DNA from 2 places in the Gemella sp. 27098_8_155 genome. Region 2 is predicted to be linked to the other one. Evidence: riboswitches for the same ligand, from Rfam matches in the RefSeq annotation. Region 2 holds a riboswitch; the other holds the start of a gene.

What was found. A riboswitch is a leader RNA that binds a small molecule or an ion and turns the genes downstream of it on or off. The one in region 2 is predicted to bind lysine.
Region 1: it holds a riboswitch for lysine, as region 2 does, so the genes downstream of both, O5Y44_RS01395 (amino acid permease) here and lysA (diaminopimelate decarboxylase) in region 2, are expected to answer to the same signal.

What each region holds. Positions count from the first base shown of each region.
Region 1 is NZ_JAPWCA010000002.1:75,017-83,074, forward strand. It holds gene dtd (D-aminoacyl-tRNA deacylase) at 1-393, opposite strand, end outside; gene O5Y44_RS01390 (RelA/SpoT family protein) at 402-2,579, opposite strand; gene O5Y44_RS01395 (amino acid permease) at 2,819-4,315, opposite strand; lysine riboswitch at 4,402-4,580, opposite strand; gene O5Y44_RS01400 (fructose-1,6-bisphosphatase) at 4,791-6,734, opposite strand; gene O5Y44_RS01405 (ATP-grasp domain-containing protein) at 6,910-8,058, opposite strand, start outside.
Region 2 is NZ_JAPWCA010000014.1:17,448-25,505, reverse strand. It holds gene dapD (2,3,4,5-tetrahydropyridine-2,6-dicarboxylate N-acetyltransferase) at 1-430, opposite strand, end outside; gene dapB (4-hydroxy-tetrahydrodipicolinate reductase) at 713-1,456, opposite strand; gene dapA (4-hydroxy-tetrahydrodipicolinate synthase) at 1,459-2,349, opposite strand; gene lysA (diaminopimelate decarboxylase) at 2,419-3,711, opposite strand; lysine riboswitch at 3,807-3,942, opposite strand; gene O5Y44_RS06600 (thioredoxin family protein) at 4,155-4,478, shown strand; gene O5Y44_RS06595 (restriction endonuclease) at 4,677-5,567, opposite strand; gene O5Y44_RS06590 (DNA alkylation repair protein) at 6,345-6,965, opposite strand; gene tig (trigger factor) at 7,047-8,058, opposite strand, start outside.

The DNA.
Region 1 (8,058 bases), on a different contig from region 2:
CACTTCCATCATTGTTTGGAAAATTCCAGTCTCTACCTTTACACCTTCTTCTCTTAGATATTCATTAAATTTTTCATATAACTCATTAGCTTTTTCTGCACCTGCAGCACTGGTAAAACTAGGTCTATTACCTTTCTTAGTATCTGCATATAAAGTAAATTGTGAAACTGATAATATACTTCCACCTATATCTTTTAGACTTAGGTTAATTTTATCATTTTCATCTTCAAATAAACGAGCTTGTGAAATTTTTTTAGCTAAATACTTTGCATCTTCTTCAGTAGACTCCTTATGTACTCCTACTAGAAGACAGTATCCTTTATCAATACTTCCCACAATTTTATTGTCTACACTAACGCTAGCTTTTTTAACCTTCTGCAATACAATTTTCATATTTTCACCTATTTAACTATTCTTTCTACACTATAAACATCTGGAATCTGTCTAAGTTTTTTAATCATAAATTCACATTCACTAACATTTTTCACATATATTCCAATAGTTATTACACACGTTTTATCAACTTTAGATTCAGAATTTAATTTTTTAATTTCTACTCTACTCTCACTCAATGTTAATAGTACATTTTGTAGTAATAAATCTCTATCAAAAGCATGTATTTGTAATGTAACACTATAACGACGAGCGTTTAAGCTTTCAACCCATTCAACTTCAAGTAGTCTAGCTTTGTCCTCTTCTGTTAAATTAGGACAGTTATGTCTGTGAACAGTAACCCCACGTCCTTTGGTAATAAATCCAACTATCTCATCTCCAGGTATAGGCTGACAACATTTTGATAATCTAACAAGAATATTATCAACACCTTTTACATAAACACCTGTTTCAGTCACTATTTTTTTAGTTTCTTCTGCATTGAAAAGTTTCTCAATTTTTTCTTGAGTCATCTTTTCTTTTCTAATTTTCTCAGTCAATCTAGCAAATACTTTATTAGCCGTAATTCCACCATAACCAATAGCAACATACATTTCTTCAAGATTAGCAAATTTATATTTATTAAGTGCAACTACAATATTTTCATCTGTTAACACTTCATCAATATCAAAGTTATTTGCTTTAATCTCATCTTTTAATAATATTTCACCTTTAACTAAGTTTTCTTCACGAGCAGCTTTTTTGAAGAATGCTTTAATTTTTGATTTAGTTTGTGATGATGTAGCTATTTCTAACCAAGAGCGTTTTGGCCCTGTAGAATTTTTACTAGTACGAATATCACAAATTTCACCAGTAGATAATACATAATCAAATGGTTCTATTTTATCATTTACTGTTGCCCCTACCATTTTATTACCTACTTCCGAGTGAATCGCATAGGCAAAGTCCACAATACATGATCCTTTTGGTAATTCTATAATATCACTATTTGGTGTGAATACATAGATTTTATCACTTAATAAATCTACTTTTAATGATTCCATAAAGCTTTCTGCTGTTGCTTCAGTTTCGTCATTTTCAGCGATTTTTTGGAACCAATTTAATTTTTCATAAAAGTTATTATTTTTATTTACTTTCTTACCTTCTTTATATGCCCAGTGTGCAGCAATCCCTTTTTCAGCAATTTCATGCATTTCATAAGTTCTAATTTGAACTTCTAAGGTTTGGCCATCCGGAGCAATTACCGTAGTATGTAGTGATTGGTACATATTAGGTTTTGGCATAGCAATATAGTCCTTGATTCTTCCTGGAATAGGAACCCAAAGATTATTTACCAACCCCAAAGTAGCATAACAATCAGCCACACTATCAACTAACACACGAACAGCTAATAGATCATAAATTTGGTCAAAAGTTTTATTTTGTTTAACCATTTTTTTATAAATACTATAAATATGTTTTGGTCTACCAGTAACTTGGGCTTTAATGTTGTTTTCAGCTAAAATCGAGGTAATACTTGAACATGCATCTTTTATGCTTTCTTCCCTAGCACTTCTTTTCTGTTTCATCATTCCTACTATTGAGAAATATTGAGATGGATGTAAATATCTAAGTGAAGTATCTTCTAGTTCCCATTTTACCGCACTAATCCCTAATCTATGAGCTAAAGGCGCATAAATTTCAAGTGTCTCACTAGAAATTTCACGTTGTTTTTCCTCTCTCATATACTTCATAGTTCTCATATTATGTAGCCTATCTGCTAACTTAACGAAAATTACACGCAAGTCCTTTGCTATAGATACAAATAGTTTTCTATGATTTTCTGCTTGTGATTGTTTTTTAGAGCGGAATTTTACTTTATCTAATTTTGTAACACCATCAACTATTACAGCTATATCTTCACCAAATGTTTCTTTAATATCATCAAATGTATACTTAGTATCTTCCACAACATCATGTAAAAATCCTGCACAAATTGTTGCATAATCTAATTTAAGCTCAGTTAAAATTCCTGCAACTTGAACTGGGTGTAATATGTATGGTTCCCCTGATTTTCTAAATTGTCCTTCATGAGCAACTTTTGCAAATTCATAAGCTTTTCTTATTATTTTTATTTGCTCTTCTGATAAATATTTACTCGCCATATCTTCTACATTTTCATAACTATATGGATATTCAAGATTCACAGAAATTCCTCCTTTATCAAAATTTAATCTACCCTTTATAATACCACAAATTAAGGAAAATTTCCCGTGATTTAACTAAAAATATTACAATTTTAAAGTATTTTCATAATTTACTTAATTAGCTATTAAAAACTATATTAGCAATTCAATTGATAGATATTCTCGACAATAAAATTATAATGTATCTTTTTACTTTATAATAAAAAAATTCTAGTTCAACACGAACTAGAACTTTTTTATTATTTAGTATCTACATCTTGAGATAAATCAACTTTATCTAAAGGAATTACTTTTGTTTTATATCTAATTTTGTGGTAAAGATAGAAGAATAAGAAGATTGGAACTCCCATATATGTTGTTAACATTCCACTCCAGTTTACCACACCTTTAGTAATAAGTTCTGTATCTTGTCCAATAATAACGATGATACATAATACTAAAGCGATAATTGGACCTGCTGGGAACCATTTAGCTCTATATTTAAGATCATTTAAATCTTTACCTTGAGTAACATATGCTCTTCTAAATCTATAGTGACTTAGCGCTATACCTAGCCAAGCGATAAATCCAGTTAATCCACTAGCAGCTACGATATAAGTATATGCATTAGCATTTGTAAGTTGGATTAAGAAAATAAAGAATACTACCGCTGCTGTTGCGATTAACGAAATAACTGGCGTTCCGTATTTAGTAACACGACCAAAAATTGGGAATGCTAATTTTTCTTTACTCATCGCATAAAGCATTCTTGTTGATGCATACATTCCTGAGTTACCAGCTGATAAAATTGATGTTAAAATTACTGCATTCATAACACTTGCTGCTAAAGCAAATCCTGCATTTTTGAAGACAATTGTAAATGGTGATTTAGCAATTTCTTCAGAGCTTGCAGCTCCTAATAAATCTGGTGAAGTATAAGGAATTAATAATCCAATAACTAAGATAGCTAGTACGTAGAAGATTAAAATTCTCCAGAATACTTGTTTTACAGCTTTTGGAATACTTTTCTCAGGATTTTCACTTTCACCAGCAGTAATACCGATTAACTCAGTACCTTGGAATGAATATCCAGCAATTAAGAATACTCCAAGTGTAGCAAGGATTTGGCTTGATAATGAAGTATCTTCTCCGATAAATGGTGCATCACCAATTGTTAAGTTTTTGAATCCAATATATTCTCCACCTAAAATACCAAAGATAGTTAAACATCCAACTACTAGGAAGATGATTACTACTACTACTTTGATAAGTGCGAACCAGTATTCACTTTCACCATAAACTTTAACACTAAGTGAGTTTAAAGCGATAATAATAACTAGGAATAATAAACTCCAAGCCCAGTGAGGAAGTACTCGCATAGGCTCCCAGTAGCTAATTGCTAATGCAGATAACTCTACGTCAGCTGCTACTGTAATTACCCAGTTAAACCAATAGTTCCATCCTAAAGCAAATCCTAATGATGGATCCACATAACGTGTTGCATATGTACTAAACGATCCTGATGTAGGAAGATATGTTGCCATTTCCCCTAATGATGTCATTAAGAAGTACACCATAAGTCCAATACATAGATAAGCTACTATAGCTCCTCCAGGTCCTGCACTTTGAATTGCTTGACCACTTGTCATGAATAATCCACTACCGATACATCCACCGATAGCAATCATACTAATATGACGTGATCGTAAATTTCTTTTTACTTCTGTTGCATTATTGTTATTGCTGTTGTTTGTCATAATAAAAACCTCCTTGATAAAATAAAAAAGCATAACTTCTACCATATTTGCACGGAGTTATACTTCACATTATCTCTCCAAAACAAGATATTAGTAGCGCAACATAGCCTCACGACTATGACAGTCCTATACTTAGTTCAATATAGGCCCAACAATATTAACATAGGATTAATATCATTTCGGCGACGTTTCCTTTCAAGTAATCTCATCAAGCCCTACACTTTCAACTACCCTACTAATAAAAATCGCAACCTCTACCTCACTTATTTTGTGAGGTACATATTCAATTAACTAAAAAATAGTATAATATAATTTACTTATATTGTCAACAAAAAATTTTATTTTTTTAATATTTCCAATCAAATACATAATATACCTCACTAAAAATAGGAAACTCCCAAAATTTTTTATTAGATATTTTCTAATATTTTTATAAATACAATTAAAAGGAGATTAGAACCTCCTTTTAATTAACTTATCTCTCACAAATCATACCTTGTCTATATTCTTCTAACAAGATTTTTAACAATTCAATTTGTTTAAGTATCTTAACACCACTATCAGTATCAACAACTTTTTTACGACAAAGTTTATCTACAACTCTCTTTGTTGAAATAATATCCGTCTCATTTTTTATCGATTCTTCTTTACTTTTGAATATATCGTGACTCATTATCTGTAATCCATAAGAGTTATAAGTTAGAGTATATCCACCGTGCCCTGTTGTTTTATGGTATGCTCTAGACATTCCACCATCAATAACAATCGTTCTACCATTAGCTTTTATTGGATTTTCTCCTTTTGTTTCTTTAACTGGTGTATGTCCATTTATTATATGCCCCTCACTAGTTAGACCAAACTCATTTAATAACTTAATGCAAAATTCTTCATTATCTCTAAGTTTGTAATAAGCATTTTTCACTTCCTCATGAGTAGCCTTATCCTCGATAAAATATCTCTCGAAAGTTGTCATATCACATTTCCCAAATAGTGGAGAATATTGTCCTTGCCAAAGATAGAAGAATAAACCATTATCTTCTCTACAATCACAATAAAAAATACTACGAATTTTCTTATCAAAAAAGTCTAATAATTTTTTTCCAGAATATTTATGACCTCCATAAGAAAATTCCTGGAAGTTACCTTTCTCGTCAACTGGCATACAACCATGTAACAGAAGGTTTCCATTATAGCAACAATACATGCCACCTTTGTTAATGAATAATTCAACATGTTTTTTTAATTTTTCACTTGTTATGAATGATTCTTTTAATCTATTAATAATCTTCTCTTCTTCGTCAGTTAATAGATATGGATTTTTTTCATCAACCGTTGGAAAATTACATGAAGTTAATGGGTATTCTTTACCATTTATCTTTACTGTTTGTTTTTTGAAGTTTATCTTATCTAGTAATGCACGTCTTTGTAATTTAAATTCTGGATGTTTGTCGATAATTTGTTTTTCTAGTTTAAATTGAATTATCGCCATAGCTTTATGCATTCTTGCTATTTGCATAATTTCATGTTCACTATATTTTAACTCATCATTTTTAGATAGTTTTGGTAAAAACTCTTTACAATTATCATCTTTATAATGTGTTTCACTAAAATTTAATAAATTTCTAAGTGGAATTCCGTATCTATCTTCAATAATGTCCAAATTATCATATCTCGCACATATTCTTATAACATTTGCTAATGATATTCTATCTCCAAGATAAGCCCCTATCCATAGCATATCATGATTTCCCCATTGAATATCAAGCGAATGATAATTCAGCAATCTATCCATAATTTTATCAGGAAACGGACCTCTATCATAAATATCACCTACAATATGTAAATGATCTATGATTAACTTATGAATACTTAATGATAATTCAATAATGAATTTATCACCAGCACCTAATTCAATTATATTTTCAAGAATTCTATCATAGTAGTCATTTTTATCACTACTTTGCATTTTGTAAAGTAATTCTTCAATAATATACTTAAAATCTTTCGGCAAGATTTTTCTTACTTTAGATCTTGTGTACTTCCTTGCGGCTACCTGTGTTACTTCTAATAAACGAAGAAGAATTATTTTTTGGAATTCTTTATAATCACATACATCATATTCTTTTCTTAAAAGATTTAATTTTTCTTCTGGATAATAGATTATAGTAGCCAGTAAATTCAAATCTTTTTTAGGTAGTCTGTTTCCAAACACTTCTTTAAGTTTTTCTTTAATAATACCTGAGCCATTTCTCAAAATATGATCAAAGGCCTCGTATTCTCCGTGAATATCACTTAAAAAGTGTTCTGTTCCTTTTGGCAATGTTAATATTGCTTCTAAGTTTATTATCTCCTTTGTAGTTTCATCAATATTTTTAAAATTTTGAGATAATAATTCTAAATGTTCCCTAGATATATTCATGTTGGTCTCCTTTTTTTAACTTTTTTCAGTTAAAGCTTAACATACTTCCAAATATAATTCAAGTATTATTACACGTTATTTCGTAATTTGAAACTTAATAATGTATATTAATAGAATAGTTTTACAAAAAAATAGAAATCAACTTCGAGTTAATTTCTATTTTATATATTTTATTCTATTTTAACTTCCCTACAAATCTTTCCATTTCTTTCATTTCTTCAAGTGTATCAGCTACAAGAACATACATTGTGTTTCCTTGAAGTTCAGCAAAGGCTTCTGGCATTCTTAGAACAGCTTTCAGTTTATCTTGATATTTTTCTCTAATTTCTTCATCAGAGTGTACATAATCTTTATAATCACGACGTGTTGAAGCTAACCCATATTTTTCATCAACATTTAAACCATTAAATGTTCCATTAGCCACTTCAGCATATACTCTAAAATAATCTGTTGAGTGTGCAAAGTTATAAACATCTACAGCAAACGCTCCTGCTGGACGGTTATTATACTCTATTGCAATATAATCATCTTTAGTTTTAAAGAATTCAATATGGAAGAAACGTTCTTTCATTCCAAAGGCTTTAACAGAATTTTTACCATACTCTACTAATTTTGGATCTAAATCTTTATCAATGTAATATACCCAATCTAGAGTATTGTTATTCAGTAAATCTAATGGAGTGTGATAGTAAACAATACTTGTATAAAATACGATATTTCCTTTAGCATCTACTAATCCATCAAAAGTTACAATGTCAGAATTATCAACGAAAGGTTCTAAGAAGTAGTGAGTAGTACCATCCCATTCTTTTTTAAAGTTTTCTACATCTTTCTTATCTTTAAGTTTATAAGTTGCAGAAGCACCTACTCCATTATCAGGCTTAGCAATTAATGGAAGTTTCAATTTTTTTACACCTTTTTCGATGTCTCCTTCTTTTTTCACTAAGAAACCTGGTACAACAGGAACTCCAGCTTTTTCAAAGTATTTTTTCATCTCTGATTTGTGTTTTGTTTTCTTAAGATCATGTTCTTTTAAACCAAATACATTAAACTGTGTACGTAAAGCAGCATCAAGTTCCATCCAGTGCTCATTTTGCGATTCTATTCTATCAATATGGCCATGTTTGTGATATAAAAACGCCACTGCACGTTTAACTTCATCAACATCATCTAAGCTATTAACTCTAAAATATTCAGTTAGAGCTTCTTTTAATCTTTGATCAAGTTGTTCGTACGGTTCTTCTCCAATTCCTAGTACATTTATTCCTTGATTCTTTAATTCTATAGAAAACTTTTGAAAATTATGTGGGTAATATGGTGATAT
Region 2 (8,058 bases):
GAGAGTTTTCTCCAACTTCTGCACGCCCACCTAAAATAGCATTCATATCGATCATAGTATTTTTACCAATTTTAGCTCCGATATTAATAACAGCACCCATCATGATAACCGCATTATCTCCGATACTAACGTGTTCACGAATTGAGCATCCTGGTTCGATACGAGCGTTAAACTGAGTTAAATCAATCATCGGCACACCACTATTACGGCGATCATTTTCTACACGGTAATTTACTACCACAGCTTTATTAGCTTCGTAAAATTCCACCCAATCAGCAAAATCCGCAAAGATAACTCTTGAGTTTCCTTCACCATAAACTTCTAAAGTTTCTGGAAATTCTACATCAGCGTTAAAATTAACATAAACTTTAACCGGTGTTTTCTTTTTAGATGTTGCTATAAATTTAATAATCTCTTCTGTTGATTTCATTTCTTTCTCCTATTATCTATATGATTTTTTTCTATTTTATATCTAATTTTTACATATGTCAAACTAACTTTATTATAATATTCTTTGTTTAAGGGAGTGACTCAAAAATCGTGATTTCGTAGAAATCGATTTTTTAGAGTCACCCCCGCACAGTTTATTAGATATCTAAAAAGCTTTTATAAAGCTAATTTAGATGTCAATAAACCACTGCGTCTATGAGTTTTCATAGAGACGACTCAATAAAACTCTTTTAAAGAATCCCTTGAATCGCTTCTGACTTTATTATTCTATACCTAGTACATCTTTCATAGAATATAATCTAGGTTCATCAACACTGTTAAGCCACTGTGCAGCTGTAACAGATCCTTTTGCGAACATTTTTTTACTTAGAGCTGTATGTTTAATCTCAATTACTTCATCTTCTCCAGCAAAAATCACTTCATGCTCACCTACTATAGTTCCACCACGAACCGCGTGAATTCCAATCTCTTTTTCTTGGCGTTTCATATCTCCGTGACGACCATAAACTCTAGTATAATCTTCTACATCTTTAACCGCATCTACTAACATTTTTGCAGTTCCACTAGGTGCATCCACTTTTTTATTGTGGTGTTTTTCAATAACTTCGATATCATATCCTAATAACAATTCACTAGCTTTTTTCACTAATTCTACTAAGACATTTACTCCTAAGCTGTAATTCCCAGCGAAAACTACTCCAACATGAGTCGCTAGTTCATCGATTAATTCTAATTCTTCTGCAGTATGACCAGTTGTCGCTATTACAACTTTCGTTGTTGTACGTTTAGCATACTCCACTAGTTCAGCAGTCCCAGCGTGATGAGAAAAATCAATAATCACATCAGCCACCTTTTCTAAAGATTCATATGAAGTATAAGTAGGAAATTTTTCTTCTAATAATTCACGACCTACACCTGCAACAATTTCTAAATCAGTACTGTCTTGAATATAGTTTTTTAGAACTTGTCCCATAGTTCCATTATAACCACTTAATAAAACTCTCATTTTTACTCTCCTTGTAATGAATTAAGTCTTGCAATCTCTTGCTCTAATTTTGTCGCTAATGTTGGAGCAACGTGTGTCATAGGTAGACGGTAGTGACAAGCTGATTTCCCGATTAATTCTACACATTTTTTAACTGGCATTGGGTTTGGTTCAGCAAATAACATGTGGATGAAGTCTAAGTATTTAAGTTGTAATTCAAACGCTTTATCCACTTGTCTTTCTAAAGCATATTTACACATTAAGTGAGTTGCTTTTGGATAAATATTAGCTAAAACAGAGATTGTCCCTTTACCACCTGCTAAAATAATAGGTACATTAATGTCATCATTTCCTGAGTAAATATCAATTTTATCCCCTACTAAGTTTCTAACTGCTAAAGTATGAGCAATATCCCCTACCGCATCTTTGTATGCCACGATATTTTTGTGCTGAGATAAGTGTAAAATAGTCTCAGGAGCCATAACTTGTCCAGTTCTTCCTGGTACATTGTAAAGTACAATTGGTAAATCTACACTATTCGCGATTGCTTCAAAGTGTTCAATTAGACCTTGTTGGCTAGTTTTGATGTAATATGGTGTTACTACTAATAATGCATCTGGTCCTAATTTTTCAATTTCTTGGCTTAATCTAATTGAGTGAGCTGTATCGTTAACCCCACTACCTGCAATAACAGGTACACGTCCTTCTACTCTATCAATAGCAAATTTAATTACCGCTACTTGCTCATCGTCAGGCATAGTTGAACTCTCACCAGTAGTTCCCGCTACGATAATCGCATCTGTACCTTCACTAATTTGGAATTCGATTAACTCTCCAAACGTATCATAATCTACACTTCCATCCTCGAAAAATGGTGTTACTATTGCTACTCCGCTTCCTGTATAAATTGTCATAATCTTGTTCTCCTTGTTTCTAACTTATTTTATATAATTTTAATAATATTTTTTATGTTATTTTTTAAATTAAATATCTTGTCTAATTAAATCTTCTAAAGTCTCACCTTTTACTACTAGGCGACTAGTTCCATCTTTTACAAATACTACCGGCAATTTCGGTAATCTATTGTAATTGCTACTCATACTGTAGTTATACGCTCCTGTTGATGATACTAATAGTAAGTCACCTTGCTCAGCTTTAGGTAATTTCGCATCCATTACTAACATGTCTCCAGACTCACAGCATTTACCAGCAACTGTATAAGTTGTATCTGCTTCTTGATTCATTTTATTAGCTAACATTGCCTCGTATTTTGCTTTATATAATGCATAACGAGGATTATCTGCCATACCTCCATCAACGAACACGTATTCACGACCTGCAAAAGTTTTCTTAACTCCACCAACACTGTATAATGTGCTACCTGCGTTACATGTTAAACTTCTACCAGGTTCAATAACTACCTTAGTTAAATCTAAACCGAAATTATCACTTTCACGTTCCACTACTTCGATATACTCTCTTAAAAATTCAGCAAGTTCAAAAGGTCTATCTTCTTCAGTATAATAAACTCCGAACCCTCCACCTAGATTAAGAACACTTATAGTTAAACCTAATCTTTCTTGAACTTTTTTCGTAAATTCCATAACCACTTTTACAGCTTCGAAAAATGAAGTTTTCTCAAAAATTTGTGATCCGATGTGTGAATGGAATCCTACAAAGTTAAGATTACTTTGATTATTAATATCTGCGATTAAATCATAAATTGTTTCATCATATACTGAATAACCAAATTTCGAATCATCTTTTGCAGTTTTGATGTATTCATGAGTATGCGCATCGATACCTGTATTAATTCTTAGAAGTACATCTACAGTATTCCCACTCTCTCTTACGATTTCATTAATCATTTCATATTCATAGTCATTATCTATAACGATAGTTCCTACACCAACTTCTAATGCATATTGTAGTTCCTCACGAGTTTTATTATTTCCGTGGAAATAAGCTCGTCTCATATCATATCCAGCTTTATATGCTGTGTGAATCTCACCAAGTGAAACCACATCTACACCTAAACTTTCTCTACTCGCAATTCTTAATACTTCTAAACAACTAAAAGCTTTCGATGCGTAAAGAACTTCTGTATTGAACTTCGAACTTTTAAAATTATTAATAAAAGTTCTACATTGGTTCACTAACATATTCTCATCATAAACATAAAGTGGTGTCCCGTATTGAGCCTTTAACTCACTTACTCCAACACCTGAAATATTCAGTTCACCATTTTCTACCGTCATACCATCAAATAATCTCATTACTTTCTCCTTCAAATAAGTTATGAAAAATAGACTACAAGAACAAAAGGTCCTTGTAGTCTAGCTTATAATTCTATCCTATTCCTCTTGCCCTTATTATAAAAAGCTCACCATGAAGAAAATGGGCATTTTCTAATGACAGTGTTATGCCTATTCGACATAACCCCAGTGAAATAAATCACTTCGGCGATGCTACCTTTTAAATTAGTCATCGCGGCCTCTTTTTATAATACTTATCTATTTACGTTGTATAAATAATATCATGGTTTGAAATTATTGTCAATAGTTTTCAGAAAATTTTTATAATATCCTAGTTTTGGTGTTTACATATACACAATTAGTATTGGTTGTAATTACTCTTTAAAACAACTATAATATACTCATACTAAAAGAAGATTGCACAATATACTCTTCTTAATATAAAAAATAAAGGATTATAAAATATGATTGACTTCACAAAAAATGATGACTTAAATAAAATCATCAATGACAATGACATAGCGATTATTCAATACGGAGCAGCAACATGTATGCCATGTCACTCAATAAAGAACAGAATTACTACTTGGCAAGAAAATCACAAAGACATTGCAGCATACTACATTTCATTAGAAGAAAATATGGAAATTGCTGCTCAACGAGGCATTCTTTCTGCACCAACTGTAGAAGTTTATATTGAAGGAAAACTATCCATTCAAAAAAGCGGATACTTCAGTCTAGATGAAATTCTAGAAAAAGTAAGTGCTGTAAGTGAACAAATTAAATAAAAAATATGGGAGTGACTCAAAAATCGTGATTTCATAGAAAATCGATTTTGTCGAGTCACCCCCACACAGGTTATTAGATATCAAAAAAGCTTTCATAAAGCGAATTTAGATATCAATAAACCACTGCGTCTATGAGTTATCATATACACTTTTTTAAAAGTTATTATTTTTAAATCGCTCTTGTTATTAGTCATTAATTTATTTGGCTAATATATCTACAGGTTCTTCGCCTAGAAATAGTTTTACATCATTTATATCAACAATTCTAAATCCTTTTATTTTTGATTCCAGTTGTCTTACTGACTTAGTCACCCTCGATGTATCGATAAGTAATATCTTTTCATAGTCAGGCGCTTTTTCTTCTGCTCTCTTAAGAAATTTCATAACATGCTCAGAATGTAAATATGTCTGACCTTTATATGATTTTATTTCTACTACATATTTCTTACCATTTTTTTCAAGACATAGATCAAAATCCCTACTTCTATTTTTGGGTTCCGTAACTTTATAACCAATATTTTTAAAAGCATACGCAAGTAATAGTTCTTTACCTATTGGCGAAGTTAACTTCTCTAAAGCTGCAAGTAAGGGTTTAGGTTTAATCTTAATAACCGATTTCTTTAATCCCTCAGGATCTTTTGTTAATAGTTTTCTATTAAATCCAATAATATAATCTTCCACTATAGCAAAATGACCATGTGCTATACAGTTTCTAATCGCTGTTAATAAAGCATTTATTTTTGAAAAAGTAGTATATTTTGTAACTATTATTTTTTGACAATTAGAACAAATATTTTCCTCAAAAAACCTCCATTCATCATTACTTATAACATCCTTTGAACCTATCCACTTCACATCACGACTTTCATTCATTCCCATTCGACTCATTACATAGGTAAATGAAAATTCATCGTATATCTTATCAGAAATTAATTCATTTTTATCTGATTGGTATGAATCAATATTCGGTGTATACCAAAGTAATTTTTTTATTACAGTATCCATTTCTTCTGAAAGTTTAATTGGTCTAGGACTGTGGTGTATTTTATAATTTTTTTCTCTTCTACTACTGCAACATTTCTTAAACATATCCTTCTCCTAAAGTTAGTAAAATTTTGAAATCAGTTTATATTAATTTTATTATAACATAGATCATGTACATAAAAAAAGACACGTAGGGGTGCATATACGTATTTTAAAAAGGAATACTAAATTTTCAAAATTCAGGAATTTTTTGATTAGGTTATATCTGTTATTTACATAATCTTAAAAATATAATTTTAATTCTAAATATAATAAGAATATCTTTTCTGATAGAATCTATAGTGATATAATTAAAGTAGGCTACTTGCCCGGAAGGGAGGTGTTTATATGGTTTATATATTCATCCAAATCCTTGTTGGTCTATTTGTAGGAGTTATTCTCCTGTTTATAGAATATTTTTATTTCCTAAATGATAAAAATAACAAGAAGAAGTAGTCTTATTTAGGCGCGACGTATGTGTATCACTTCATGTATGAATATATATTAGCCTACTAAAATGAGTACGCTAATACATATAAAAAAGCAACTGAATCCGCATTTCAGTTGCTTTTCGTGTTTATATGTGAATATATTCATCCAATTCACTTACCTACATTCTAACACATCTATTTTCTTCTTGTCAATACATTTGAAGGGGAGATATAGTAAAATTATTACGATATTTTCTAAGTAATTTTCAGTTCAAATATAAAACTAAAATTTAATCTAAAACTGGTTTTCAACTGAAGGCTACCTTGTATAATTAACCGAATTTGACAAAGAACAAAAATTTGTCCAAATTTTGAGGCAATTACCAACTTTTTCTATATTATCTTATTTTATTTACTCGACGACAAACCTACTCGCTAATTTATATACTTGTTTAATTTCCTTAGTCTCTAAGTTCCAAGTTTTTAATTCTTCTTTTATTAATTCTGGAAATTTTCTACTTATATCTCTTAGTGCATTTCCTACTGATTTTATTACATATTCACTAGCGTCTTCTTTTAATGGTGCTATTCTTTTTATTGCTTCTTGTGGATTTTCTTTAAAGTACGGTCTACTAGTCCATATTCGTAATCCTTCTGTGACTGCTCTTCTAGTATTTGGATTATCTGAACTTAGCCACTCATCAACTACTGGGATTGAATTTTCATAACCTTTATTTTTACAATATTCATCAAATGCTTTCGCAAGAACCTCTTGTACTCTCCAATTATCATCTTTAGATACTTTATCTCGCATAAAAGTTAGGATATCATGATCATCCGATAAATATCCAAAAAGAAATATACTATACATTCTGACTTGATATACTTTTGACTCATAGGATAAGAAAGCTAACTTCTTAATATAAGCTCTATCATTATTTTTATAATCAGCTAAGGCTCTTTTCTCTTCCTTCTTGAATCCACTCTTTATTAGAGAAAATTCTTTCTCTAGGCTTTTAATATATTCGTTCAAATAAATTCACCACCTTATTATTACTAAAAAAAGCATATAGAATGATAGACACTCTATATGCTTAAGGATGATTTGCTAAAATTAGTTGTTAGCTTTTAAGAAATCAACAGTTTTTTGGATTACTAACTCACCACGTAAGTCTTCAACACTAATACGTTGTTTGATTCCTTCTTCAGTCATGTTGTACATAGTAGCAAGTTCTTTAACTTCTGCATCGATGTCAGCATCTGTTACTTCAACTTTTTCTACTTCGGCGATTTCACCTAATACGAATGAAGTTTTGATTTTGTTTTCTGCATCAGATTTCATTTCAGCTTTAAGTTCAGCTTCACCTTTTCCAGTGAATTGTTGGTATAAATCAAATGATAATCCTTGACGAGATAAGTTTCCAGTGAATTGTTCAAACATAGAATCAACTTCTTGTTCTACTAATTTTTCTGGTACAGAAAGTTTTGCATTTTCTACAGCTGTAGAAATTACTTTATCAGAATAAGATTTTTCTGCTAAGTTTTCTTTTTCTAATTTAATTTCTTCTTTTAATTTTTCTTTGTATTCAGCTACTGTTGAAGCTGCTTCTTTAGTGAATTCTTTAACAAATTCGTCAGTTAATTCTGGTAAAACTTTTTCTTTTACGTCGTGAACTGTAACTTCGAATTTAGCTTCTTTACCAGCTAAGTCAGCTACTTGATAGTTTTCTGGGAATGTTACGTTAACTTCTGTGTCAACTGGTGCAACTTTTCCTTCTAATTGTTCTTCGAATCCAGGGATGAATGAACCTGATCCTAATTCTAATTCGTAACCTTTAGCTTCTCCACCTTCGAAAGCTTCATCTCCGATGAATCCTTTAAAGTCGATAACTACGATATCACCTTTTTTAGATTCTCCTTCTTTGATTTGCCATTCAGCTTGACGGCTTAATAAGCTATCTAATCTTTCTTCTACATCAGCATCAGTTACTTCTACTGAGTCTTTTTCTAATCCAAGGTTTTTGTATTCACCTAATTCAACATTTGGTTTAACAGTAACAACTGCTTCGAATTTAACACCTTCTTCTTTGCTGATTTCTTTAACATCGATATCAGGCATAGCTAAT